Regions from separate parts of the Saccharopolyspora sp. ID03-671 genome, predicted to be linked through region 3. Evidence: riboswitches for the same ligand, from Rfam matches in the RefSeq annotation. Region 3 holds a riboswitch; each other region holds the start of a gene.
What was found. Region 3 has a riboswitch for cobalamin ahead of REH65_RS05090 (Rossmann-like domain-containing protein). Riboswitches for the same ligand answer to the same signal wherever they lie in the genome.

Region 1 (5,752 bases), 1.1 Mb from region 3:
TCTCGACTACCCGAGTTGCTCGCGATGGTCAATGACAAGCACGTTCCCGGTCAGCCGCAGGACCCGGATCGGCTGCCCGCCCTGCTGGCCAAGGTCCGCTCCCGGCGTTGGAGGACGATCGCCGCCATGTTCGCCGCCGTTCTAGCGGTGGCGTCTTATTTGGCGCTGGTCACTCGTCGGCACTGCTGTCCGACGCCTAGTAGTGCTTTGTTAGGTGTGGATCTTGGTGTGGGATGATCTTGTGTTGTGAAGCAGGGTGATCTCGCTCGAGTGCGTGGCCGGCTGGAAGAGTTCGCGGCGGAGGTGTTCGCGGCGATGGTGCGGTCTGATCAGCGGGCCAAGGGCGAGACGTATCTGCGGGGGTTGTTGCTGGACGGGCGGCGGAAGTCGATGCAGCCGATGGCCGAGCGACTTGGCGTTGATCACCAGGGGTTGCAGCAGTTTGTCTCGTCGTCGACGTGGGAGGTCTCCGCGGTGCGGGCCAGGTTGGCCCGGCTTGCCCATAAGACGGTGGCGCCGGGGGCGTGGGTGGTTGATGACACGGGCTTTCTCAAGGACGGCAAACGATCTCCGTGTGTGGCGCGACAGTACACGGGCACGGCCGGCAAAGTGACCAACTGCCAGGTCGGGGTCAGCGTGCACATGGTCACCGATGTTGCTTCGGCGGCGGTGAACTGGCGGTTGTTCGTGCCACAAAGCTGGGACGATGTCTGCGCGGTCGAGGATGGCTTGGCGGCGGAGGTGGTGCAGCGTCGTGCGCGCTGCGCGATCCCGGACACGGAGCGGAACCGTCCGAAGTGGATGATGGCGGTGGAGATGCTCGATGAACTGGCCGAATGGGGGCTTGCGCCGCCGGTGGTTGTCGCCGACGCCGGCTACGGCGACAACGCCCATTTCCGGGCCGCGTTGGAGGATCGCCATTTGTCCTACGTGGTGCAGGTCAAGGGTGAAGCCACCGCTCATACCATCGACGCGGTCCCGGAGTTGCGGCCCTATTCCGGGCGCGGCCCGCGCCCTGGGCCCCGGTACCAGGACAAGCCGATCAGTCTGCGCCAGCACGTCCTTGGCGCTGGACGCGACGCTGGCACGACCATCACGTGGCGGGAAGGCTCCCGAGGCAAGCTCAGCTCGGAATTCGTCGCCATGCCTGTCCGTGTCGCCGGACGCAAGCCACGCCTGCAACCGGATGGATCGCTGCCTGCACGGTGGCTGATCGCCCAATGGCCGCCCGATACCGAAGAACCCATCAAATACTGGATCTCGAACCTGCCCGCCGACACACCGGCCACAGAGTTGGTACGGCTGGCCAAGATCCGCTGGCGCATCGAGCACGACTACCGCGAACTCAAAACCGGCCTCGGACTCGACCACTTCGAAGGCCGATCCTTCACCGGCTGGCACCGCCACGTCACCCTGGCCTCCGCAGCACACCTGTTCCTCACCACCCTCCGCCTGAACAACCCAAAAGCATCTGGGGCAGCCTGACCCTCTACAAGGTCATCCGCGAGCTGCAAACACTGCTCGCCACCTGGTCAGGCACCTGCCCCACCTGCCACCAACACATCCACCGATTACCGACCTAACAAAGCACTACTAGGACGTGACGGGCAGCGGAATGGAGTGCTGGTTGAGTAGGAAGGTGCCGCGGAAGCATCAAGTGTCACTGCGGGCTGGTCGAACAGAAGAGGAACTGATCGAAATCTGTTGCCGTGCGTGACGAGCGGCGGCTCTGCGACAGGCCCGCCTGCTCGGCTCGCTGAGCAACGGACGCAAGATCGCGATTGTGGGCAACCGCGTCAATGGCGCAGCCGTGCTGGTTGCCGCGGATGTTGGCGTCGCGATGGGAACCTCAGCCGTGTTCGGGATACGCCGCCCGTTGCAGTGGCGCACAACCGGCTCGACCGGCTTCCGCCGGCTTGGGTGGGCGACCGGCCCTGTCGAATGGTGTTGCGAGCCGCTCTTGGCCGTGGCTGCTGATGCCTGGGATGGCTGTGCGGGCAGCGGTGGGCCCGTCGCTGTCGGGTCATCGCGGCTTCCGGCGTGGGGCGTTGTGGAGTACGCATTCTGTGCAGTAGCCAGTGCCGGATCGCCATAGCTGGCAGCATGTTCGACGTCGGGACCACAATCCGCTCTGCGTCGCGCCGACGTCGAGCAGGTCTGCTCGGCCGGTCTCAGCGCGCAGTTGCACTGCGGTGGCGAGCACGTCACCTCCGGCCCCGTCTGCGGCGAGCCGTCGCAGCACCTCGCCGAGCAAACCGACGGCGTTGCCCCAGTACTGATCGCTGTCTGCTGGTGGGCCGCCGATAGCTTCGAGTCCACGGGTGAGCGGTGCGAGGAAGTGGGAAACGTTGGGCCACCAGGCGTTGGCGCACGATCGATCACGTAGCACAAGACCGTGCACCAACCCGTCCGCGTCAACCACGACGGATGCTTCGGCCAGCGAAGGGACAGGCCATCCGAAGTGGTGCTCGGGAACTGTTGCGCACAGCGCGAGCCACGAAGCCCGAAAGGCCACCAGAACCGTGCCCGCGCGGTGATGTTGAAATCCGGCCAAACGTTGCCAGGCTTGGACGTTTCGCGCCAAGAATCCGTTGGTCTCGTCGCAGTACGACTCCCATGCCAGGACCTCGTTGGCGCCGGCGAGGGGCCGTGCCAGCGAGCGAGTGGTCTGGTCCAGAGCGGCTTTTGATGAATCCTGCACCCCGGCATTGGACCTGATGTGCAGGAGAACCGATGCAGTGAGGTTCGTCGCGGGATCGGCTGTTGTGGGCTCGGCGATCTCCTCGTACTCTTCTGCTGCCGCAGTGCACGGGAAGCCGGTGGAAATCCGGCGTGGTCCTCGCCACTGTGACCGGGGAGCGACCCTGATCTCGCCACTGGGCACCGCGTTGGTGTCTGGGAAGGCCAAGGGGAGCGCCGATCCGGAAGCCAGGAGACCGGCTGCGGCAGTAACACCACGTTCCACGAGAGATGGAAGGCAGGTTTTGACATGACCACCGCTGGTCTGCCCGCTGCACAGCGCATCCAAGTTCCCGTCTGGGCTTGGGCCTTGGCCGCGTTCGCGATCGTTCTGCTCTACGTCGTGCTTCAGGAAAACGGTGCCGTGCTCGCGCAGGCGGCGGACACCGTCCACGAGTTCACGCACGACGGCCGCCACGCTCTCGGCGTGCCCTGCCACTGAACGGGGACACCCATGAGCTCGCCATTCGCCACTTTCCTGCGGCGGGGCTTGCTGGCCGGGCTGCTCGCCGGCCTCACGGCCGCATTGGTCTCGCTTCTGCTGGTCGAAACCCCGCTCCGCGCTGCGCTCGATGTCGAGGAAGCACGCCCGCAGGCCGCCGGTGAGCACGCCCACGAGGAATTGTTCAGCCGCTCCACTCAGGTGGTCGGCGGCATGGTCGCCGCCCTTGTCGTCGGGTTGGCGATCGGGGCGATCTTCGCGGTCGTGTTCGCCCACAACCGGCACCGGCTGCCCGCACGCACCGATTTCGGACGGAGCCTCCAGCTCGCTGCGGCCGGGTTTTTGGCCGTGTCGCTGCTACCGGCGCTGAAGTATCCTGCGAACCCACCAGGGGTCGGGGCTCCGGAGTCGGTCACTTTCCGCACGGTCGCGTACTTCTCGCTGATCGTGGTGGGCATCGCGATCCTGCACGCGGTGGGCTACCTACACCGGTACCTGGCCGTTCACGGTTGGTCGCAGGCACGCCGCAGTACCGCTGCAGCTGTCGGAGGCATCGTGTTGACCGGCCTCGTCCTGTGGTCGTGTCCCTCGAACCCGGACCCCGTCCCTCCGGACGTGCCCGCAGCGTTGCTGTGGCGCTTCCGGTTGGCCTCACTCGCTGAACTCGCCGGAATGTGGGCGGTCCTCGGTTTCGCCTTCGGTCTGCTCAACGAGCCCCGAAAACAACGAGTGACCACGACAGCCTCACCGGCAACGACACCATAGCGACGGTCCCCGCCCGGCCTTCGTCACCTCAAGGACGGGCGGGGTCTTAGCTCGCTGCGGGCGCGATTCGGGGTGCTGACAGTGCGTTTGGGTCCAGTTGGGAACGGGACCTAGTGATCGCGGCCCCTGAAGAGAACGACGACCGCCGCAACAGCCAGCAGAAGCGTGAACAAGGCGCCTCCGCCAACCAGCCAGACGAAAGAGCCGGTTTCATAGTTGCTTTCGTCGTGTGGCCTCGAGAGTGGAGCCACTGAGCCATTGTCCGAATAGGCTGAAGGTCCGGCTGTGGAAGCGGGGGCTGCAAATGACGCAGGGGCTGTGGCCCGCTGAGTGCCGGCATGGACGACTTGATGGACCAGTGCGTAGCTTCCGTTGTTCAACAACGGAAATGGTTGTGTTGCAACGTTGTCACGCTGACTCGTTTGCTGTGCTACTGGGAGAGCCTGAACTTGGCCAGTGAGCGCCACGTCGAGCAGGCTCGGGCTGCCTGGTTCGCTGAGGCGGAATCGGCCGGTGCCGGGGGAGTGCTCAAGAGCAACGCCGCTGGCTGGAACGCTTCCGGCCAGGCTGGTATGCGCTGCTGCGGGCAGTTGAATTGCTCCGATCCCGAGGGCCACGATCGTGCACAGCATCGCTCGGCGAAAGATTTTCACAGTTGTGTCGGTGCAGCAGATGAAGTGAGGTTGCGGAGAGGTACGGGTCACCGTCGCTCCTCGTAGTAGACGGCGCACCGTTGTGCCCGAAAGCCGGAGCACCCGCCAGCGTTTCCAGCAGATCACTACGCTGGATAGTAGAGTAGTGAGTCTGAGAGGAATAAGGTGGAGTCAGTGCGCCAGCTCGGCTGGGCTCGCTCCCGACTGAGTACGGCGTGGTGTGCGCGGCAGTGAGCTTGCAGCCAGGGCCGATCGGCGATGCTCAGTGCTGCGTGCGCTGCGAGTGAGGCGGGCGGAACGGCGATGAGGTTGGACATCCTGCAAGTGCCCGACTGCCCGAACGCGCCCCTGTTGCGACAGCGGCTCCAGGACGCGTTCGGCGATGTCGACCTCGAGGTCGCGGTGCAAGTGATCGACGACCCCGCAGTGGCCGTTCGGGCCGGTATGACCGGGTCGCCGACGTTGCTGGTCGACGGGATCGATCCGTTCGCCGAGCCTGGCCTCGCGGCGAATGTGTCCTGCCGGCTCTACCGCGACGCCGACGGTCGAGTCTCGGGCGCGCCATCAGTGTCGCAGCTGCGGCAGGCGCTGCTCGGCCAGAATCCGTCCCGGTGAGGATGATCTCCAGCGCGGACCCAGGTGCGCTGCGGCTTCGGCAGCGCCGTGCACGGAGCTCCTTCTTCGACGCCGGCGCAGCGAATCGTCGACGCTCAGCAGGCCGAGGTACGAACCGTGCGTGGGCCTTGATTCCGCCGGGGTGTGTCAGACGTGATGTGCTCCGGATCCACGGCTCATCGCACGGGTCGCAGTCCGTCCATCGTGACCGTGAGAGCTGAAATCGCACGGCTCGGCGCCGCGCGGTCCTCCGGGTCATCGGAGCACCGCGCGGCGCCGGCTGTCGGTATTCGTGGCTTATCCGATGTGTTCGGCTTGGTAGCCGGCCTCGTCGATGGCGGCGATGACGTCGGTGGGGTTGGACATGGCGGTGTCTAGTTCGACGACCGTGCGTTCGTCCTTCACCGATGTGCGCGTGGAGCGCACGCCGGGTAGGTCTTCGAGAACGTCGTCGATGAGCAGGCTGCAACTTCCGCAGTGCATGCCGGTGACGCGAAAGGTGGCTGTGGTCGTGGGCATTGGGGTCTCCTTGTCAGGC
Region 2 (5,752 bases), 860 kb from region 3:
GCGCACCACGTCGTGCTGCGGGTGGTGCAGGAACGCGAAGTTCTCCCGCAGCACCAGGCCGCGCTCGGCGGCCAGCGCCACCAGCTCGTCGGTGCGCTCGGCCGAGACCGTCATCGGCTTCTCGCACAGCACGTGCTTCCCTGCGTGCAGCGCGCGCTTCGTCCAGTCGAAGTGCAGCGAGTTCGGCAGCGACAGGTAGATCGCGTCCACGTCGGGGGAGTCGATCAGCTGCTCGTAGGTCATCGCGGTGCCGCCGTGCTCGGCGGCGAAGCGCTCCGCGCGGGCCGCGGTGCGGCTGGCCACGCCGGTGATCTCGGAACCGTCGGTGTCGTGCAGCGCGGGAAGGGCCCGCCGCTCGGCGATCGCGGAGCAGCCGAGCACGCCCCATCGCACTCTGTTCGCCTCCATCAACCGCAGCCTAGGGGAAGAGGGTGGCGTCGCGCGGGATGGTCACGAGGTTCGGCCGCGCCGGGCGAGCAGGATCGCGAAAGCCGGGACGCCGACCAGCGCGGTCATCACCCCGACCGGAACCTCCTGCGGCGCGGCGACGGTCGTCGCGAGCACGTCGACCCACACCAGCAGGATCGCGCCCAGCACGGCCGTGACCGGCAGCAACGCGCGGTGGCGCGGTCCCACGACGAGCTTGGCGGCCTGCGGCAGGACCAGGCCGACGAACCCGATCGCCCCGGCCGCGGCCACCAGCGTGGCGGCCAGCAGGGCGGTGACCACCAGCAGCACGATCCGCAATCGGGCGACGTTGACGCCCAGCGCGGCCGCCGTGTCGTGGCCCAGCGCGAAGGCGTCCAGCGCACCTGCGCGCGCCAGGCACACCAGCAGGCACACCGCGCACACGGCGCCCGAGACCGCGACGTCGTTCCAGCGCGCGCCGGACAGCGAGCCCAGCAGCCAGAACAGCACTCCCCGGGTCTGCTCGGCGTCGGCGGAGGTGATCACCACGAACGAGGTGAGCGCCGAGAACAGCTGCGTCCCGGCCACTCCCGCCAGCACCAGGTGCGTGGTGGTGCCGCCCGCCAGCGAGCCGAGGGTCAGCACCAGCGCGAACGCCACCAGCGCCCCGGCGAAGGCGCCGGCGGTGAGCCCGATCGCGCCCGCGCCGAGCCCGAGGATCACCACCAGCACCGCGCCGGTCGAGGCCCCGGCCGACACGCCCAGCAGGAACGGGTCGGCCAGCGGGTTGCGCAGCAACGACTGGAGCACCGCCCCGCACATCCCGAGACCGGCGCCGCAGATCGCGGCCAGCACCGCGCGGGGCAATCGCAGCTGCCACACGATGCCCTGCCCGATCCGCGAGACGTCGGTCTCGCCGAGACCGAGCCGCGCGCCCACGACCCCGGCCACGTCGGTGACCGAGAGGGGCGCCGGACCGAGGGTGACCGCCACCGCGATCGACAGCAGCAGCGCCGGGATCCCGGCCAGCACGATCAGCGGAGCGCGCACCCGTCCGGTCCTCACCTGCGCTCCAGCTCGGCGAGCCGGTCGGCCAGCCGCTCGATGCCGGTGATGGTGCGCAGGCTGATGTTCATCTCGGTGCCGGTCATCGGCATCCAGTCGCCGGCGGCCACCGCGGGCAGCCGCGACATCGCCGGGTCGGTGCGCAGGAACTCCTGCTTGGCCGCGAGGGAATCGCCTTCGCCGTCGCGGGTGAGATCGCCCAGCACCAGCAGGTCGGGGTCGCGGGCGAGCACGTCCTCCCACGACACCTGCGGCCACATCGAGGTCACGTCGTCGTAGGCGTTGCGCACCCCCAGTGCGCGGGTCATGATCGCCGGTGAACCGGTGGAGCCCGCCACGTAGGGGGATTCGGTGCGGGCGAACCAGAACAGCACCGAAGTGTCCTGCGCGGCAACGGCTTTGGCCCGCGCGGCGGCGACCCGCTGCTGCAGCTGCGCCACCAGCGCCTCGCCCCGATCGGTGACGTCGAAGATCGCCGCGATCTCGCGGACCTCGCGGTAGATGTCGTCGAGCTCGACCGGCTCGCCCAGCGGCGCCTCCTCCGGCAGGCAGTTGGAGGGCGAGAGGTAGGTCGGAACGCCGAGCTCGGCGAAGCGCTCGCGGGAGGCCACGCCCTCGTCGGTGAACACCGCTCGGTAAGCGCCCAGCACCGCGTCCGGTTCGGTGGCCAGCACCGACTCGAACGACGGGTTGTTGTCGGAGAGCCTGGGCACCCGGGCGTTGTCGGCGGCCAGCGCCGGGTCGACCGGGTCGGTCCAGGTCGCGGTGCCCACCATCCGGTCGGCCAGGCCGAGCGAGAGCATGATCTCGGTGGTCGACTGGTTCAGGCTCACCGCCCGCTTCGGCGGTTCGGACACCGCGACCTCGGTGTCGCAGTTGGGGATCGTCACCCGCGGCGGAGCGGACTCCGTAGCAGGTGCGGAGCAGGCGGCGAGAGCGGCGGCGCAGAGCAGCATCGAGCTCGTGCGCGTCCAGAGTCGGAACACGTCGTGCGGAAATCCTCACCCCGGGCCCATGCGCGAGACCCGGTCGGCCGATTCCCGGAACCGGGTGCGGCTCCGGGGAGCCGGCAGGTCTTCGGGCTCGGGCTCCGCCGGGCGAACCGCCTTCCCGGATCCGTGATCCAGTGGCTCGGGTTCGCCCGTCACCCCTACCGCTGCGCGTCAGCTCCGGCTTCCGACCGGATTCCCTCACGGCCACATGTGGCGACCGGCTCGAGATCGAGTCTAACGGGTTGGTCGCCTACTGGTGGGTGCCGCCGTCGACGCGGATCTCGGTGCCGGTGATGAAGGCGCCGTCGTCGGAGGCGAGCATCGCCACCACGCCTGCGACGTGCTCCGGCGGGGCGAAGCCGCTGCCCAGGGCGGGGGAGAGCTTGGTGAACAGGTCCCAGTCGGTGTCGGCGGGCAGCTTGTCGGCGGTGGTCTCGGTGATGCCGCTGCGGATCCCGCCCGGGACCAGCGACACCGCGCGCAGGCCCTGCTTGGCGTACTCCAGGGCGATCGCGTGGGTGAAGGACTGGATGCCGCCCTTGCTGGCCGCGTAGGCCGCCATGTACGGGTGGGCGAAGTTCGCCGACGTCGAGCTGAAGTTGATCACCACGCCGTTGCCGGTTGCCAGCAGCGCCGGTAACGCGGCTCGGGTGACCAGGAACGTGCCGGTGAGGTTGACGGCCAGGATCCGGTTCCACAGCTCCAGCGAGCACTCGTGCGTGCGCGCCGTGTGCAGCGTTCCGGCCGCGTTGACCAGCACGTCCAGCCCGCCGAGCTGCTCGGCGCAGGCGGGGACGGTGAAGTCCACGGCGTCCTCGGCGGCGATGTCCAGCGGCAGCGTGCCCAGCCGGTCGCAGGTCCCGGCCTCGGCGGCGAGCCGGGCGGTCTCCTTCAGCCCGGCTTCGTCGATGTCGGTGGTGAGCACCCGGGCACCCTCGTCGAGCAGCCGCAGCACGCTGGCCCGCCCGATCCCCGACGCTCCGCCCGTGACGAGCACGCGCTTGCCGTTGAGCCTGTCCATCTCGCGTCCTTCCGCAGCTCCCGACCGTCGTGAAGCTCAACGCGCGAGCGCGCGTGAAGTTGCTCATGCCCCCGGCTATCCAGTTCGCCGGCCGTCCAGTTCGGACGAATGTGACGAAGGTCGGTGACGCTCGGTAGGGCCCGCCCTGGACGCCGCACTGAGGGTTGGTTAAGTTAGGCGCACCTAAGTACGAGTGAGGTGTGGACATGCGCTGGATGCGGACCCTGGGACTGATCATGACGGTCCTGCTGGGAATCGCCCTGACCGGTTGCGGCGCAGCCGGTCCCGAGGGGGAGCAGCCCGCGGCCGGATCGGCCGACGGTCAGTTCCCGGTCACCATCAAGACCGCGTTCGGTGACGTCACCGTCCCCGAGCGTCCCCAGCGCGTCGTCGCGCTCGGCTGGGGCGACGCCGAAACGGCGCTGAGCCTGGGAGTGCAACCGGTCGGCGCCGCCGACTGGCTGCCCGTCGGCGGGGACGGCGTCCCGCCGTGGATCCCCGCCGACAAGCGCTACACCACGCCGCCGAAGATGCTCGGCACGATGGAGGTCGACATGGAGAGCGTCGCGGCCCTGCAGCCCGACCTCATCCTCGACACCCGCGCCAGCGGCGACAAGGAGCGCTACAACCTGCTCAACCGGCTCGGCGTGCCGGTGGTGAGCATCCCCGAGGGCGGCGGCGAGTCCTACCTGACCACCTGGGACCAGCAGCTCGACATGGTCGGCAAGGCGCTGGGCAAGCAGGCGGAGGCCGCGCAGCAGAAGGCCGACCTCGAGGGCAAGTTCCAGCAGGCCGCCGCCGCGCACCCGCAGTGGGCGGGCAAGACCGTCGCGGTCGGCGCCAAGATGGTCGGCTCCTACGGCGCCTACGTCAACGGCGGGTCCCGGCTGGAGTTCATGGAGCGGCTGGGCTTCCGCCAGTCGCCCGCCGTGCAGCAGGTGGCCGGGAGCAACTTCTTCGTCAGCGTCTCCCCGGAGCGGATGGACCTGTTCAACGCCGACCTGACCGTGATGTTCCCGATCGGGCTGGCCGCCTCCGAGATCGACCGCGACCAGATGTTCCAGCAGGTGCCCTCGGTCCGCGAAGGCCGCTCGGTGGTGCTGCACGACGAGCAGGCCACCCAGGCGTTCTCGGCGGGGACCGCGGCGGGCATGTCCTACGCGGTCGACAAGGTCGTCCCGCTCATCGAGCAGGCCAAGCAGGGCTGATCGACCCCGACCGGCAAGGAGAACGACGCGTGACCTCGTGGGACCCGGCCGAGGCCGAGCACGTCACCTCGGCGGCGCAGCTCCGCGAGATCGTCGAACCGCCGCACCCGGAGATCGCCGAGAAGGTGGTCTCCGGGATCGACGGCGTCAGCCGCGGCTTCATCGAGCGGTCGCGGCTGTTCCTCGTGGCCACCACCGGCGCCGACGGCAGGCTCGACGTCTCGCCGCGCGGTGACACCGCCCGCAGCGTCGTCGTCTTCGACGACGGCAAGACGCTGGCCTACGCCGAGCGTCCCGGCAACCGCCGGGTGGACGGGCTGCACAACATCTTGGAGAACCCGCAGGTGGGGATGCTGTTCATGATCCCCGGCGTCACCCACGTGCTGCGCGTCAACGGCACCGCCACCGTCGTCCGCTCGGCCCCCTTCATGGCCGACCTCGCCGTCAAGGGCACACCCCCGGAGCTGGCGGTCGTGGTCACGGTCGAGGAGCTGTTCGTCCACTGCGGCCGGGCCCTCCTCAAGTCCGGCCTCTGGCGCCCCCACACCTGGCCGGAGGGCGACCACCCGGGCGTCATGGCCCTCTTCGAATCCCAACAGGCCCTCAAGACCGACCCACCCCGGACCACCCCCTGACGCGCTCCGCAGGGCGCGTCATGTCGAAAACCCCGGTTTTCACGCGACGAAAACAGCGGTTTTTGACGCGTGAAAACCGGGGTTTTCGACACGGGGTGGGGAAATTCGCAGGTGAGGGGGTTATGTGGTGACTCGTTCGGGGGAGCGGGGTGGTGCGGTGGGGACCACCGGGACTGCGAGCAGGGCGCAGCAGCCGGCGATGGCGAAGGCGATCGGGTAGCCGGCGGCGGCGATGACCGCGCCCATGATCGGCGGGACGGCGGTGGCCGTGAGTGATTGGCCGGTGTTCTGGGCGCCCATGGCGCGGCCGCTCCAGTGCGGGCCCGCGATCTCGGCGACCGCGGTGAAGGCCAGCCCGTTGTGGGCGACCGCGACGATCGAGGCCACGACCATGAAGGTCAGGGCCAGGGGAGTGCCCGACAG
Region 3 (5,752 bases):
GAACCGGGAATCCGCGGCTGGTACCCGGCTTTCGACGTGACACCACTGCGATTCGTGACCACCGTGGTCACCGACCGAGGCCCGTTCGGGCCGCACGAGCTGGACAGGTACGAGGAGGAGTTGTGACGAAGCCCGGCGAGCAGATCGCCGTCGAGTGGGTGGTCCTCGACATCGAGGGCACGCTCACCGCGACCAGCCAGGTGCACGTGGTGCTCTACGACTACGCGCGGCCGAGGCTGGGGCCGTGGATCGATGAGCACCCCGACGACCCGGTGGTGATCGGAGCGGTCGAGGACATCCGCGCCCGCGCGGAGCTCGCGGAGACCGCCTCCACCGACGAGATCGTGTCGGTGCTGCACGGCTGGATGGACGCCGACGAGAAGGTCCCGCCGCTCAAGACGTTGCAGGGCCTGATCTGGGAGCACGGTTACGCGGTCGGCGATCTGACGACGACGCTGTTCAGTGACGTGGCGCCGACGCTGCGGTCGTGGCGGGAGGCGGGTTTGCGGCTCGCGGTGTTCTCGTCGGGTTCGGCGGCCGGGCAGGTCGCGTCGTTCTCGCGCACCACCGACGGCGACCTGACCGGTCTGTTCGAGGGTCGGCACTTCGACACGACCAACGCGGGCCCGAAGCGCGAGGAGCCGTCGTACCGGGCGATCGCGGAGGCGCTGGGGGCCGAGCCGGGGCGGATCGTGTTCTTCTCCGACGTGCCCGCCGAACTCGACGCGGCCGCCGCGGCCGGCTGGCGCACGGTCGGCCTGGCCCGTCCCGGTGAGCCGTTCGCCGACGCCGACTTCGGCCCGCACCGCGCGGTGAAGGAGCTGCCGGAGGTCGAGGTGGTGCCCGGTGGGTGACGAGGTGATCGAGATCGGGGCGCGCTTGGCGACCGAGTCCGCGCGCTACGCCGCGATGGGCTGGATGCGCGGCACGTCGGGAAACCTCTCGGAGGTGCTGTCCCGGGATCCGCTGCGCCTGGTGGTGACCGCCAGCGGCGGCGACAAGGGCGAGCTGACCGAGCACGACGCGGTGGTCGTGGACGAGCACGGCATCGCCGTCGACGGCGGCAAGCCCTCGGCCGAGGCGGGCCTGCACGCCCGGATCGCGTCGGTGTCGGGCGCGGGTGCGGTGGTCCACGTGCACGCGCCGGCCCCGGTGCTGGCCGCCGAGCGCTGGCCGGACGGTGTCGTCCTGCGGGACCTGGAGATGCTCAAGGGCTTCGGCCGCGCCGCCCACGACGACGTCGTGACGATCCCGGTGATCGGCAACGGCCAGGACATGACGGTGCTGGGGGATGCGTTCGAACGCGGCTTCCGCGCGGACACGCCTGCGCTGCTGGTCGCGCGGCACGGGGTCTACGTCTGGGGCGAGGACCTGCTCGAGGCTCGCCACCGGCTCGAATGCCTGGAGTGGTTGCTCCGGTTCGCCACGGCCACCAGCATGAACGTTGTTGAAGGGAGTGCGTGATGACGCTGTTGACGGTGTGGGCCGACGACGCCCCCGACGAGGTGCTGCTGCGGTCCACCGACGGCGAGGAGATCGCCGCCGAGCTCAAGGAGCTGGGCGTCCGGTTCGAGCGCTGGCCGCTGGTGGACCTGCCGGCCGAGCCGACATGTGACGAGGTGCTCGAGGCGTACTCGGACCAGGTGCAGCGCGTCGTGGACACCGAGGGCTACGTGCTCGTGGACGCGATGAGCATGATCCCGGAGGGCACGCCGGAGTGGGCGGAGAAGGCGGCCGTGGCTCGCGAGAAGTTCCTCTCCGAGCACACCCACGACGACGATGAGGATCGCTTCTTCGCCCGCGGCGCAGGCGTGTTCTACCTCCACGTCGGCGACCGCGTGTACGCGGTGCTGTGCGAAGCGGGCGACCTGATCAGCGTCCCCGCCCACACGACCCACTGGTTCGACATGGGCACTCGCCCGGACTACGTCTCGGTCCGCTTCTTCCACGACGAGGACGGCTGGGTCGGCAACTTCACCGGCAGCCGCCTCGCCGACTCCTTCCCTGACTTCGACACCTTGATCGCCTCGAAGTAGTCCACAGGATCGGAGCTGCGCGCGGCGACCACGGCAAGGATGTGAACGGTGTGGTGGGCGCCGGGGAACCCCGATCCGTTGATGCCGGGGGGTACCAGTAGCGAGAGCGCAGGTCACGTGCCGGTCGTGGCTGGTGGTACCGGGATCTCGAAGTGGATGGTCGGGCTGTACTGGCTGTGGTTCCGCGCGTCGTAGATCTCCTTGGCCACGCTGCGCCAGAAGGGTTCTGCGCCTTCGATCGCCGGATTGGTGTGCAGGTAGATCGTGTCATAACGCCCGGTTTCGGCGATGAACTCGCATGACTGCTCCACCAGGGCACGGGCGAGCCCGTTCCTTCGGTGTTCGGGATTGACGTAGGTGCGGAACAGCTGGGCGGTACCGGGTGTGCCGTAGCGGTCGGCGATCCACTTCGGGTGTGGTGGATTCTTCGGCCCACTGGCGCGGACAGCGGCCGTCCCGACGACTTCGTCACCAAGCGTGGCGACGAACAGTGCTTGGCCTGGTGTGTGGAAGTAGGTTCGTTCGAGGTCGATCACGTCGGCGTGCCACTCGGCAACGTATCCGTGGCCCATGACCCAGTAGAAGGTGTTCAACATCAGCGTCCGAGCATTGTCGATGTCTTCTCTGCGGGCGCGTCGCACCTCGTAATCCCCGAGCACGCGGACTTTCTCCTGCAGCATTTCCACCTCCACATGTTCAAATGAACAGATCATCATTGTTGCTAGATCTGTGCAATAGATATCACTTGGCGATTGACTGCGCGCGGTTCCTGCTGCGATGTTGGTTCGAACATCCATGTGACGGCGTGGAGGAAGCCGGTGTGAATCCGGCACGGTCCCGCCACTGTGAGTGAGGAGTCGTCTTCGTTCGAGCCACTGCCGAGTGTCCGGTGGGAAGGCTGAAGGCGACGTCGATCCACGAGTCAGGAGACTCGCGTCGTCACGCCGATTCGTACGGGGTCGCGGAGCCCCGGAGGAGGTCACCGGTGCGTCCGGATCAGTGGGTCGTCGTGTCATTTTCGGGCCTGTCGAGGGCTCGTCTCGTTGCTGTCCGCATCGCATAGGGCCATGCGCTTCGTGGCCGTTCCTCTTGCGATGTGGAGACAACTGTGTCTGTGAGTTTTCCTTTTCCGCGGCAGCGCGCTCATTCGGCGTTGGAACGCGTGATCGGTGATCGGGACGGGAAATCCGTCGAGGCGAAGACATCGGTGGCTTTCCTGACCGTGCAGGCGGCGCAGCACGTGGGGCGCCGCAGCGGTTATGTGAACGCGGTGCTGAGCGTGCGGGTGGGCTCAGCGGTGGGCTCCTGCGCGGTCGAGCCCGGTGAGATCGACGACGAGGTCGTGCGCGAAATCGTCGGGGCCGATTTGGCCGAGCTGCTGCGGCACCCCGTGACGGCGGTGCGGGTGGCCGCGCTGGACGCCTGCCTGGGGGATGCGGTGCCGCACGCGCGGCACCCGCGGGCGCGCTCGGTGCGAGTGCCCGCGGGGACCTCGCTGGAGAAGTCCACGGCGCGTGCCCGTGCTGTGGCTGAGCTGGTCGAAGTGCCGGCAGGCGGGCGGGTCGCCGTGGTCGGGGTGGTCAACTCGCTTCTGGCGGCACTGCGCGAACGCGGGATCGACTACGTGCCCTGCGATCTCAAGGGCGGCGTGACGGAGTGGGAGGAACCCGTCCTCACCGATCACCAGCGCGCGATCGACGGTGCCGACGCGGTGCTCGCGTCCGGAATGGTGCTCGGCAACGGCACGTTCGACTCCATCGCCGCGCTGTGCCGGTCGCGGGAGCTGCCGTTGGTGATGTTCGCCCAGAGCGGGAGCGCGGTGTTCCGCGAGATGCTGGGCGAGGAGATCACGGGGCTGTCGGCCGAGCCGTACCCGTTCTTCTGGCTCAGCGGCGGCGACACCGACGTCCACCTCTACCGAGGGGGTCTAGGGTGATCCCGCTGCAGCAGGGCGCCGCCGACGGTGTCGCGGGTGGCAGGAAGTGCGAGTCGTTGCTCGATCTCATCGGCGACACCCCAGTGCTGCGCGTGGCGACACCGCTTCCGCGACCGCACCCGGGGTTCTGGGCGAAGCTGGAGTCGGTCGGTCCGGCGACCATGAAAGCCCGTGCTGCGCTGTCGATGCTGCGCGGCGCCCGCGAGCGCGGTGAGCTCCGCACCGGGGCTGCGGTGGTCGAGTCCAGCAGCGGCACCCTCGCCGTGGGACTGGCGTTCGTGGGCTCGGCGCTGGGACATCCGGTGGTCATCGTTGCCGACTCCGAGCTCGACGAGATGACCCGGCGGTTGTTGCGCGCCTACGGCGCCCGCGTGGAGATCGTCCCGCAACCACATCCGGTCGGTGGGTGGCAGCGGGCACGGCTGGACCGGGTGCACGAGCTGTTGGCGGAGATTCCCGGCGCCTACTGGCCGGATCAGTACAACAACCCGGACAACCCAGCGGGCTATCGGGAGATGGGCCGCGAACTCACCGTGCAGTTCGACGAGCTCGACGCGGTGGTGTGCAGCGTGGGAACCGGTGGTCACAGCGCGGGCATCGCCTCGGTGGTGCGCAAGCGGTGGCCCGGAGTGCGCGTCGTGGGCGTCGACTCGCCGAGGTCGAGCCTGTTCGGCCAAGTGCCCGGGCATCGCCTGATGCGCGGGCTGGGAAGCAGCATCCACCCGGGCAACGTCGCCTACGACCAGTTCGACGAGGTGCACTGGGTGGGGCCTGCCGAGGCGGCCGACGCGTGCCGCAGGCTGGCCGCGCGCAGCTTCGTCAGCGGTGGCTGGAGCACGGGTTCGACCGCGATGGTCGCCGCGTGGTGCGCGCGGGAACTCGATTCGGATCGGGTCGTGGCGGTCTTCCCCGACGGTCCGGACCGGTACTGGGAGTCCATCTACGACGACGACTTCTGCCGGCACCACGACTTGGTCGCACGCGCCGCCATGCCCTCCACCGTGGACCACCCGCGCGAGGCCGTGGGCCGGCGGTGGGCGCGGTGCCGCACCGTGGCTGATCCGTGCTGCCGACGAGCCACCTCGGGGCAGTGGTGCCCGGTGTGCGAGGAGGGCGCGACATCATGACGAGCAAGGGAGCTTTCCTGCGGTTGTCCACGCCCGCGCGGTTGCTGGTGGTCAACCAGTTCGGGATCAACGTCGGCTTCTACATGCTGCTGCCGTTCCTCGCCTCCTACATGAGCCACGACCTCGGCTACGGCGCGGCCGTGGTCGGACTCGTGCTCGGAGTGCGGAACTTGAGCCAGCAGGGCATGTTCCTCGTGGGAGGAACCGCCGCCGACCGGATCGGCTGCCGGCCGATGATCATCCTCGGTTGCGCGCTGCGGGTGGTGGCCTTCGGCCTGTTCGCCTTGCTCACCTCGCTGCCGGGCCTGGTCCTGGCCGTGGTGCTGACCGGACTGGCCGGGGCTCTGTTCAACCCCGCCGTGCGGACCTACCTGATGCACGAGGCGGGCGAGCACCGGGCGGAAGCGTTCTCGGTGTTCAACGTGTTCGCCCACGCCGGGACCCTGGTCGGGCCGCTGCTCGGCGCGTTGCTGCTGAGCATCGACTTCCGCGCGGTCGCGCTGGTGGCCTGCCTGGCCTTCGCCGCGCTCACCGCCGCGCAGATCGCGGTGCTGCCGCACCGGGAAGTCGAACCGCAGGGCAGCAGCGTGCTCGGCAGCTGGCGGGAAGTCGTGACCAACCGACGTTTCCTGGCGTTCACGTTGTCGCTGTCG
Region 4 (5,752 bases), 3.2 Mb from region 3:
GCACACCTCGGCGTTGGCGTCGGGGTCGGTGGAGCCGCGGCCGACGAGAACCACTGCGGTGTCGGCCCATTCCTCGCGCGGGACCTGCTCGGCGATCCGCTCGGCGAGCAGGTCCAGCAGGATCGGGTGCGGCCCGAGGGGACGGCCGAAGACGAACGACGTGCCCGGGTGGCGGCGGACCTCGCGCTCCAGCGCGGCGGGGATGTCGCCCTTGCCGTGGCCCGCGGCGACGAGCACCAGCGGCACGGCGGCCATCCGGCGGTGGCCCTTGTCGGTGAGTTCGGTCCAGGACTCGGTGACCGCGGGGGCGGACAGCTCGATGAAGCCGCCGGAGGCGTCGACTCCGGCGGCGGTCATGCGCGCCTTGAGCCGCTCCAGGAAGGAGTGGAACTCGGCCACTCCGCGCTCGTCCACCGTGCCGTGGCCCACGACCAGCAGCGGTTCGGTCACCGGTTACCTCCAGGTTCTGCCCAGTAGAGCAGGGCGTTGACGGCGGCTGCGGCGATCGCCGCGCCACCGCGTTCGGTCAGGGTGCTCACGGCCGGCAGGCCGCTGCGCCGCAGAGCGGCCTTGCTGTCGACGGCGCCGACGAACCCGACGGGCACGCCGATGATCAGCGCCGGTTCCAGCTCGCCGTGGTCGGCGAGCCGGAGGAGCTCGGTGAGCGCGGTGGGTGCGTTGCCGACCGCCCACACCGCGCCGCGCGGGTGCTCCCGGGTGGCCAGCCGCATCCCGGCCGCGGAGCGGGTGAGCCCGTCGGACGCGGCCAGGTCGGCAACGCCCGGGAAGTCCAGTCCGATGGTGACCTCGCGGGCGGTGACGCCGGAGGCGACCATGCGCACGTCGGTGATCAGCGGCGCGCCGGAGAGCAGGGCCTCGCGGCCCTGCCGCAGGGCGTCCTCGTCGGCGACGACCTCACCGGTCCAGCTGGGGTCGGCGGTGGTGTGCACGACGCGTTCGACGACCGCGCGGGTCAGCGGTGCGAACCGGTCGAAGTCGGCTCGGGACCGCATGATCCGGTAGGACTCGGTCTCGATCGGATGGACTGCGCGCCTCATGGTCTTCCCTGTTCCCTATCCGATTTCCGCGCTTTTTCGTGCGGTGAACCGCCACCACATCGCCGCACCGCCCCAGACCAGCAGGAACAGCGCCAAGGTCAGGTAGCCGAGCAGCTCGAACTGGTCCGAGATGGCCGCGATCCCGCTCAAGAAGTCCACGCCCAGGTCGGCCAGCAGGCCGCAGAGGACGACGAAGGCGACCAGGGCGGCGAGCCCGACGGTCAGCGCGGTGGTGGTGACGTTCACCCACAGCCGCCGCAGCGGGCGGGCCAGCGACCAGGTGTAGGCGCGGGACATCAGCATTCCGTCCACGCTGTCGACAGTGCACATCCCGGCGGCGAACAGCAGCGGGAGGCTCAGCACGGCGATGGCCGAGAGGTTCGCACCCGGGGTGACCATCGCCAGCACGGTGATCTCGGTGGCGGTCTGCATCCCGAGGCCGAACAGCAGGCCGATGCCGAACAGGTGCCAGGAGCGGGCGACGCCCTGCATTCGGCCGCGCAGCACGCGCGCGAGCAGTCCGCGCCGTCCCAGGACGAGTTCGACCTCGTCCTCGTCGACGGCGCCGCTGCGGGCGCGGCGCAGCAGCCGCCAGGCGTCGCGCAGCACGAGTCCGTTGAGCACCGCGAGGGCGGTCAGCACGATGACGACGATCAGGTGGACGAAGGTGGCCATCCGCACGCCGGTCTGCTCGGCCCACTGCTGGGCGGCGGGTCCGGCGATGAAGGCGACGGCGCAGGCCAGCAGCAGCACGACGCTGGCGTGGCCGAGGGCGAACCACATGCCGGTGGACACCGGGCGCCTGCCGCGCTGCATGAGCAGCCGGGTGGCGTCGTCGATGACGGCGACGTGGTCGGCGTCGAAGCCGTGCCGCAGGCCTAGCAGGTAGGCGGTGGTGCCGGCGGCGGCGAGGCCCCCGGCGGCGCTGAACGCCTGTTCGTGCAGCAGGTAGGCACCCCAGCCCGCGAGGTGCAGTGCTCCGATGGCGGCCAGCAGGGCCGCTGATTTCCGGCGCTCGCGTGCGCCCCAGCCGGCGGTGCGCCGGCTCACTTCGGCATCCCGACTCATGGGATCTCCGACCTCCTGGGTTCTCCCGCCCGGGGTTCGGTGGCCGCGCGCCGCGGGTTCGCGGCACGGGGCCGGCGCGCAGTGTCCTGACTCCCGGATCGGCGTGGTTCCCCCGCCTTCCAGCTGGTGGCAGCCGTGGCGATGGGTGGGGACCACTCCCCGGTCACAGTGGCGGGACCGTCCCGGATTCGCACCGGGTTCCTGCACTGTCGGCGACAGTCATCCTTGCCTGATCTACGGTCCGAGGTCAAACCTGGTGAAATCGATCACGTTGCGTGATCTAGTCGGCCGCACCCTTCGACCGAAGGCGCTTTCAACCGGCTCGATCGGGGTACTCGGTCGGGTGAGCCCGTTGCTCGGCTCGACGCGCGTCAAGGAGGTCATCATGAACGAGACGCACTCGATCACGCTGAACATGCAGGTCGTGGAGGCGGGAGCGAAGACGACGGCCGACGTCGGACTCACCACGCCGAGCGGGCAGCCGCTGCACGGTCACGGCACGGCGCGCAGGCACCCCGACGATCCCGAGGTACCGCAGATCGGCGACGAGATCGCCATCGCCCGCGCCCTGTTCGAGCTCGGCCACAAGCTCCTCGACCACGCCTCCGACGACATCGGGGACCGCCTCCACCGGCGGGTCCACCTCCCGGCCTGAGGCCGGACCCCACCCCACCGAGAACGGGAGGTTTTCATGAAAACCTCCCCACCACCTGGAGGTGAACACCCCCACGATCCCCTCGGGGGAGTCGAAGTTCTCATGAAAACGTCGTCCTCTCGGAGTGGGGGAGGTTTTCATGAGAACCTCCCTGTTCCCTCGTGAACGGAGGCCTTCCGGCACTCGATCCCCTTCGGGGAAATGACAGTTTTCATGAAAACTTCCCCCACCCTGGGAACGGACGGTTTTCATGAGAACTGTCGCGAGTGGGTGATCACGCGACCGCCGTGAGGACGTCGCGGACGACTCGGGCGGCGACCGCGGGGACGTCCGGGAGCAGGCCCGGGCGGGCGCGGACGCGCAGCTCGACGGGGTCGAGGCGAGGCAGGTCGCGGCGCTCGACCAGACCGACCGGCCGCGTCCGCGTCGAGGGCAGGAGCGTGACGCCGAGGCCCGCGCGGGTCGCCGCGAGGACGCCGGAGAGATCGGCGGCCTCGCACACCAGGTCCGGGCCTCGGCCGAGCGCGTCCACCGCTGCGATCGCGTGCCTGCGCAGGGTGCACGGTTGGTCGAACACCACCATCGGCAGCGGCCGGTCCTCGGTCGGCGGCTCCCAGCCCGGTGCGGAGAACCACTCCAGCCGGAACCGGCCCGCGTCGAAGCTGCGCTCGTCGACGGTGTCGTCGATGAGCAGCGCGATGTCGATGCCACCGCGATCGACGGAGTCGGCCAGCCGGGCCGTGCGGTCGAGGCGGAAGCGGATCTCGCGGTCCGGGAACGCCGCGCGCAGCCCGGAGGCCAGCTCGGGCAGGAAGCGGTCGGCGGCGTGCTCGGTGGAGCCGAACACGAGCGTGCCGCGCCCCTCCGCGCCGAGCCTGCGCACCGCGTCGTCGTGCACGTCGAGGATGCGGCGGGCCTCGGCGAGCAGCAGTTCGCCCTCGGCGGTGAAGCGGGCCTGCCTGCCCTCGCGGACGACCAGCTTGCGGTCCAGGGTCCGCTCCAGCTTGCGCAGGTGCTGGCTGATCGCGGACTGCGTCAGGTACAGCGCCGCCGCGGCCCGGTGGAACCCGCCGCAGTCGGCGACGGCCACCAGGCTGCGCAGCGCGACGACGTCGAGCACTGCACTCATGCGCCCAGCCTAGACCGATCAGCATCCGCGATCGATCGCGATCGCTTATCGTTGTTGGACGCCGAGCTGTTCGAGGCCGGATTCTGTTAGCCATGCAAACCTCGCGGTCGATACCGCTCTCGCTGGCCGCCCCGATCGTCTTCTTCTGGGCCAGCGGCTACCCGACCGGAGCGCTGGGCGTGGCCGCCGCGTCGCCGTTCCTGCTCACCGCCGTCCGACTGACGCTGGCCGCGGCGATCCTGTCGGCGATCGCGCTGGTCGGACGGGCCGTGTGGCCCAGCGGCGGGGCCATCGGGCACAGCGCCGTGGCGGGACTTCTGACGCACGCCACGCAGTTCGGCGGCTGCTACGGCGGCATGGCCGCCGGGGTTCCCGCGTCCGTGACGGCCCTGGTGATCTCGATGAACCCGGTGCTCACGGCCGCGCTGGCGGCGCTGCTGCTGCGCGAGCGGCTGAGCCGGTCCCGGCTGCTCGGGCTCGTGCTGGGCGTGCTGGCGGTGCTGGTCACCCTCGGCGGGCAGGTGGCGGCCGAGGGCGAGTGGAACCCGGCGATCCTGCTGACGCTGCTGGGGCTGCTCGGCTTCTCGGCCGGCGGCCTCTACCAGCAGCGCTACTGCGGCGGCATCGACATCCGCTCCGGCGCCGCCGTGCAGACGATCGCCGGGGCACTGGTCATCGCCGCCATCGCGGTCGTCGAGGACGGCCACGTGACGGAGTGGGCGCAGGCGGGGGTCGCGGTGCTGTGGCTGGTGATCACGGGGTCGGTGCTGGGCGTGAGCTGCTACCTGCGGGCGGTGGCGGTCGGCGGGGCGGCGCGGGCCAGCGCCCTGTTCAGCGCCGTGCCGCCGCTGACCGCCGTGATCGCCTGGCCGGTGCTCGGCGAAACCCCTTCGCTCGCAGTGCTTCTCGGCATCGCCCTGGCGACCGCGGCGTGCGTGCTGGGCACTCGCGCACCGGTTCAGGCGGTGCGGCGGATCTGATCCCAGGCCGCTTCGACGTGCCTGCGCTCGGTGGCGGGCGAGCCGATGGCCAGCCGCAGCCACGTCCGGCCGTCGATCTTGGTGTGGGTGAGGAAGAGCTCGCCGGAGTCGTTGAGCGCGTCCATCACCCGGTGGGTGCGCGCGTTGGCCTCCTCGACCGCCAGGTCCGGGTAGCGCGGCCGGAAGCACACCAGCCCGAGCGGATGCGGCTCCAGCAGCGCGAAATCGGGGTCGTCGCGCACCCGTCCGGCGAACTCCTGGGCGAGCGCGACGGTGCCGCGGATGTGCTCGCGCAGCCCTTCGGCGCCGTACCAGCGCAGCACCGACCACAGCTTCAGGGACCGGAACCGGCGACCTAGCGGCACCTGCCAGTCCCGGTAGTCGATCACCTCGCCGGATTCGCTGGCCGCGTTGCGCAGGTACTCCGGCAGGATCGACAGCGCCTCGATCATCGGCGCCCGGTCGGCCAGCCACAGCGCGCTGCAGTCGAAGTTCGTCAGCAGCCACTTGTGCGGGTTGGTGCAGTAGGAGTCGGCGAACTCGGCGACGCCGTCGTTGATCCAGCGCAGCTCCGGGCACACCGCCGCCACGCCCGCGTAGGCGGCGTCGACGTGCAGCCACACCCCGCGCCTGCGGCAGACCTCGCCGATCTCGCGCACCGGGTCGATCGCGGTGGTGGAGGTGGTGCCGATCGTCGCGCACACCACCGTCGGCACCGCACCGGATTCGAGGTCGGCGGCGATGAGCTCGTCGAGGTGGCGGACGTCCATGCCGAGCGAGTCCGGGGCGGTGTCGACCACGCGCACGTTGTCGGCCCCGATCCCGGTCATCCGCGCGGCACGCTCCAGCGAGGAGTGGGTGT

Region 1: it holds a riboswitch for cobalamin, as region 3 does, so the genes downstream of both, REH65_RS33115 (CbtB-domain containing protein) here and REH65_RS05090 (Rossmann-like domain-containing protein) in region 3, are expected to answer to the same signal.
Region 2: it holds a riboswitch for cobalamin, as region 3 does, so the genes downstream of both, REH65_RS01065 (ABC transporter substrate-binding protein) here and REH65_RS05090 (Rossmann-like domain-containing protein) in region 3, are expected to answer to the same signal.
Region 4: it holds a riboswitch for cobalamin, as region 3 does, so the genes downstream of both, REH65_RS23295 (HoxN/HupN/NixA family nickel/cobalt transporter) here and REH65_RS05090 (Rossmann-like domain-containing protein) in region 3, are expected to answer to the same signal.

What each region holds. Positions count from the first base shown of each region.
Region 1 is NZ_CP134054.1:7,118,385-7,124,136, forward strand. Features, by position in the region: gene REH65_RS33105 (anti-sigma factor family protein) at 1-237, shown strand, start outside; gene REH65_RS33110 (IS701 family transposase) at 247-1,485, shown strand; cobalamin riboswitch at 2,786-2,960, shown strand; gene REH65_RS33115 (CbtB-domain containing protein) at 2,990-3,181, shown strand; gene REH65_RS33120 (CbtA family protein) at 3,194-3,946, shown strand; gene REH65_RS33125 (copper resistance protein CopC) at 4,057-4,578, opposite strand; gene REH65_RS33130 (alkylmercury lyase) at 4,903-5,214, shown strand; gene REH65_RS33135 (heavy-metal-associated domain-containing protein) at 5,512-5,733, opposite strand; gene REH65_RS33140 (sulfite exporter TauE/SafE family protein) at 5,747-5,752, opposite strand, start outside.
Region 2 is NZ_CP134054.1:219,339-225,090, forward strand. Features, by position in the region: gene REH65_RS01055 (Gfo/Idh/MocA family protein) at 1-408, opposite strand, end outside; gene REH65_RS01060 (iron ABC transporter permease) at 451-1,473, opposite strand; gene REH65_RS01065 (ABC transporter substrate-binding protein) at 1,470-2,459, opposite strand; cobalamin riboswitch at 2,524-2,702, opposite strand; gene REH65_RS01070 (SDR family NAD(P)-dependent oxidoreductase) at 2,716-3,486, opposite strand; gene REH65_RS01075 (iron-siderophore ABC transporter substrate-binding protein) at 3,693-4,694, shown strand; gene REH65_RS01080 (MSMEG_1061 family FMN-dependent PPOX-type flavoprotein) at 4,724-5,329, shown strand; gene REH65_RS01085 (MFS transporter) at 5,450-5,752, opposite strand, start outside.
Region 3 is NZ_CP134054.1:1,079,867-1,085,618, reverse strand. Features, by position in the region: gene REH65_RS05115 (s-methyl-5-thioribose-1-phosphate isomerase) at 1-126, shown strand, start outside; gene mtnC (acireductone synthase) at 123-854, shown strand; gene mtnB (methylthioribulose 1-phosphate dehydratase) at 847-1,464, shown strand; gene REH65_RS05100 (acireductone dioxygenase) at 1,464-2,036, shown strand; gene REH65_RS05095 (GNAT family N-acetyltransferase) at 2,150-2,716, opposite strand; cobalamin riboswitch at 2,815-2,990, shown strand; gene REH65_RS05090 (Rossmann-like domain-containing protein) at 3,244-3,972, shown strand; gene REH65_RS05085 (PLP-dependent cysteine synthase family protein) at 3,969-5,099, shown strand; gene REH65_RS05080 (MFS transporter) at 5,096-5,752, shown strand, end outside.
Region 4 is NZ_CP134054.1:5,021,732-5,027,483, reverse strand. Features, by position in the region: gene REH65_RS23305 (sirohydrochlorin chelatase) at 1-450, opposite strand, end outside; gene REH65_RS23300 (precorrin-8X methylmutase) at 447-1,058, opposite strand; gene REH65_RS23295 (HoxN/HupN/NixA family nickel/cobalt transporter) at 1,074-2,108, opposite strand; cobalamin riboswitch at 2,206-2,330, opposite strand; gene REH65_RS23290 (DUF1876 domain-containing protein) at 2,512-2,781, shown strand; gene REH65_RS23285 (LysR substrate-binding domain-containing protein) at 3,056-3,910, opposite strand; gene REH65_RS23280 (DMT family transporter) at 4,003-4,890, shown strand; gene REH65_RS23275 (aminotransferase class I/II-fold pyridoxal phosphate-dependent enzyme) at 4,869-5,752, opposite strand, start outside.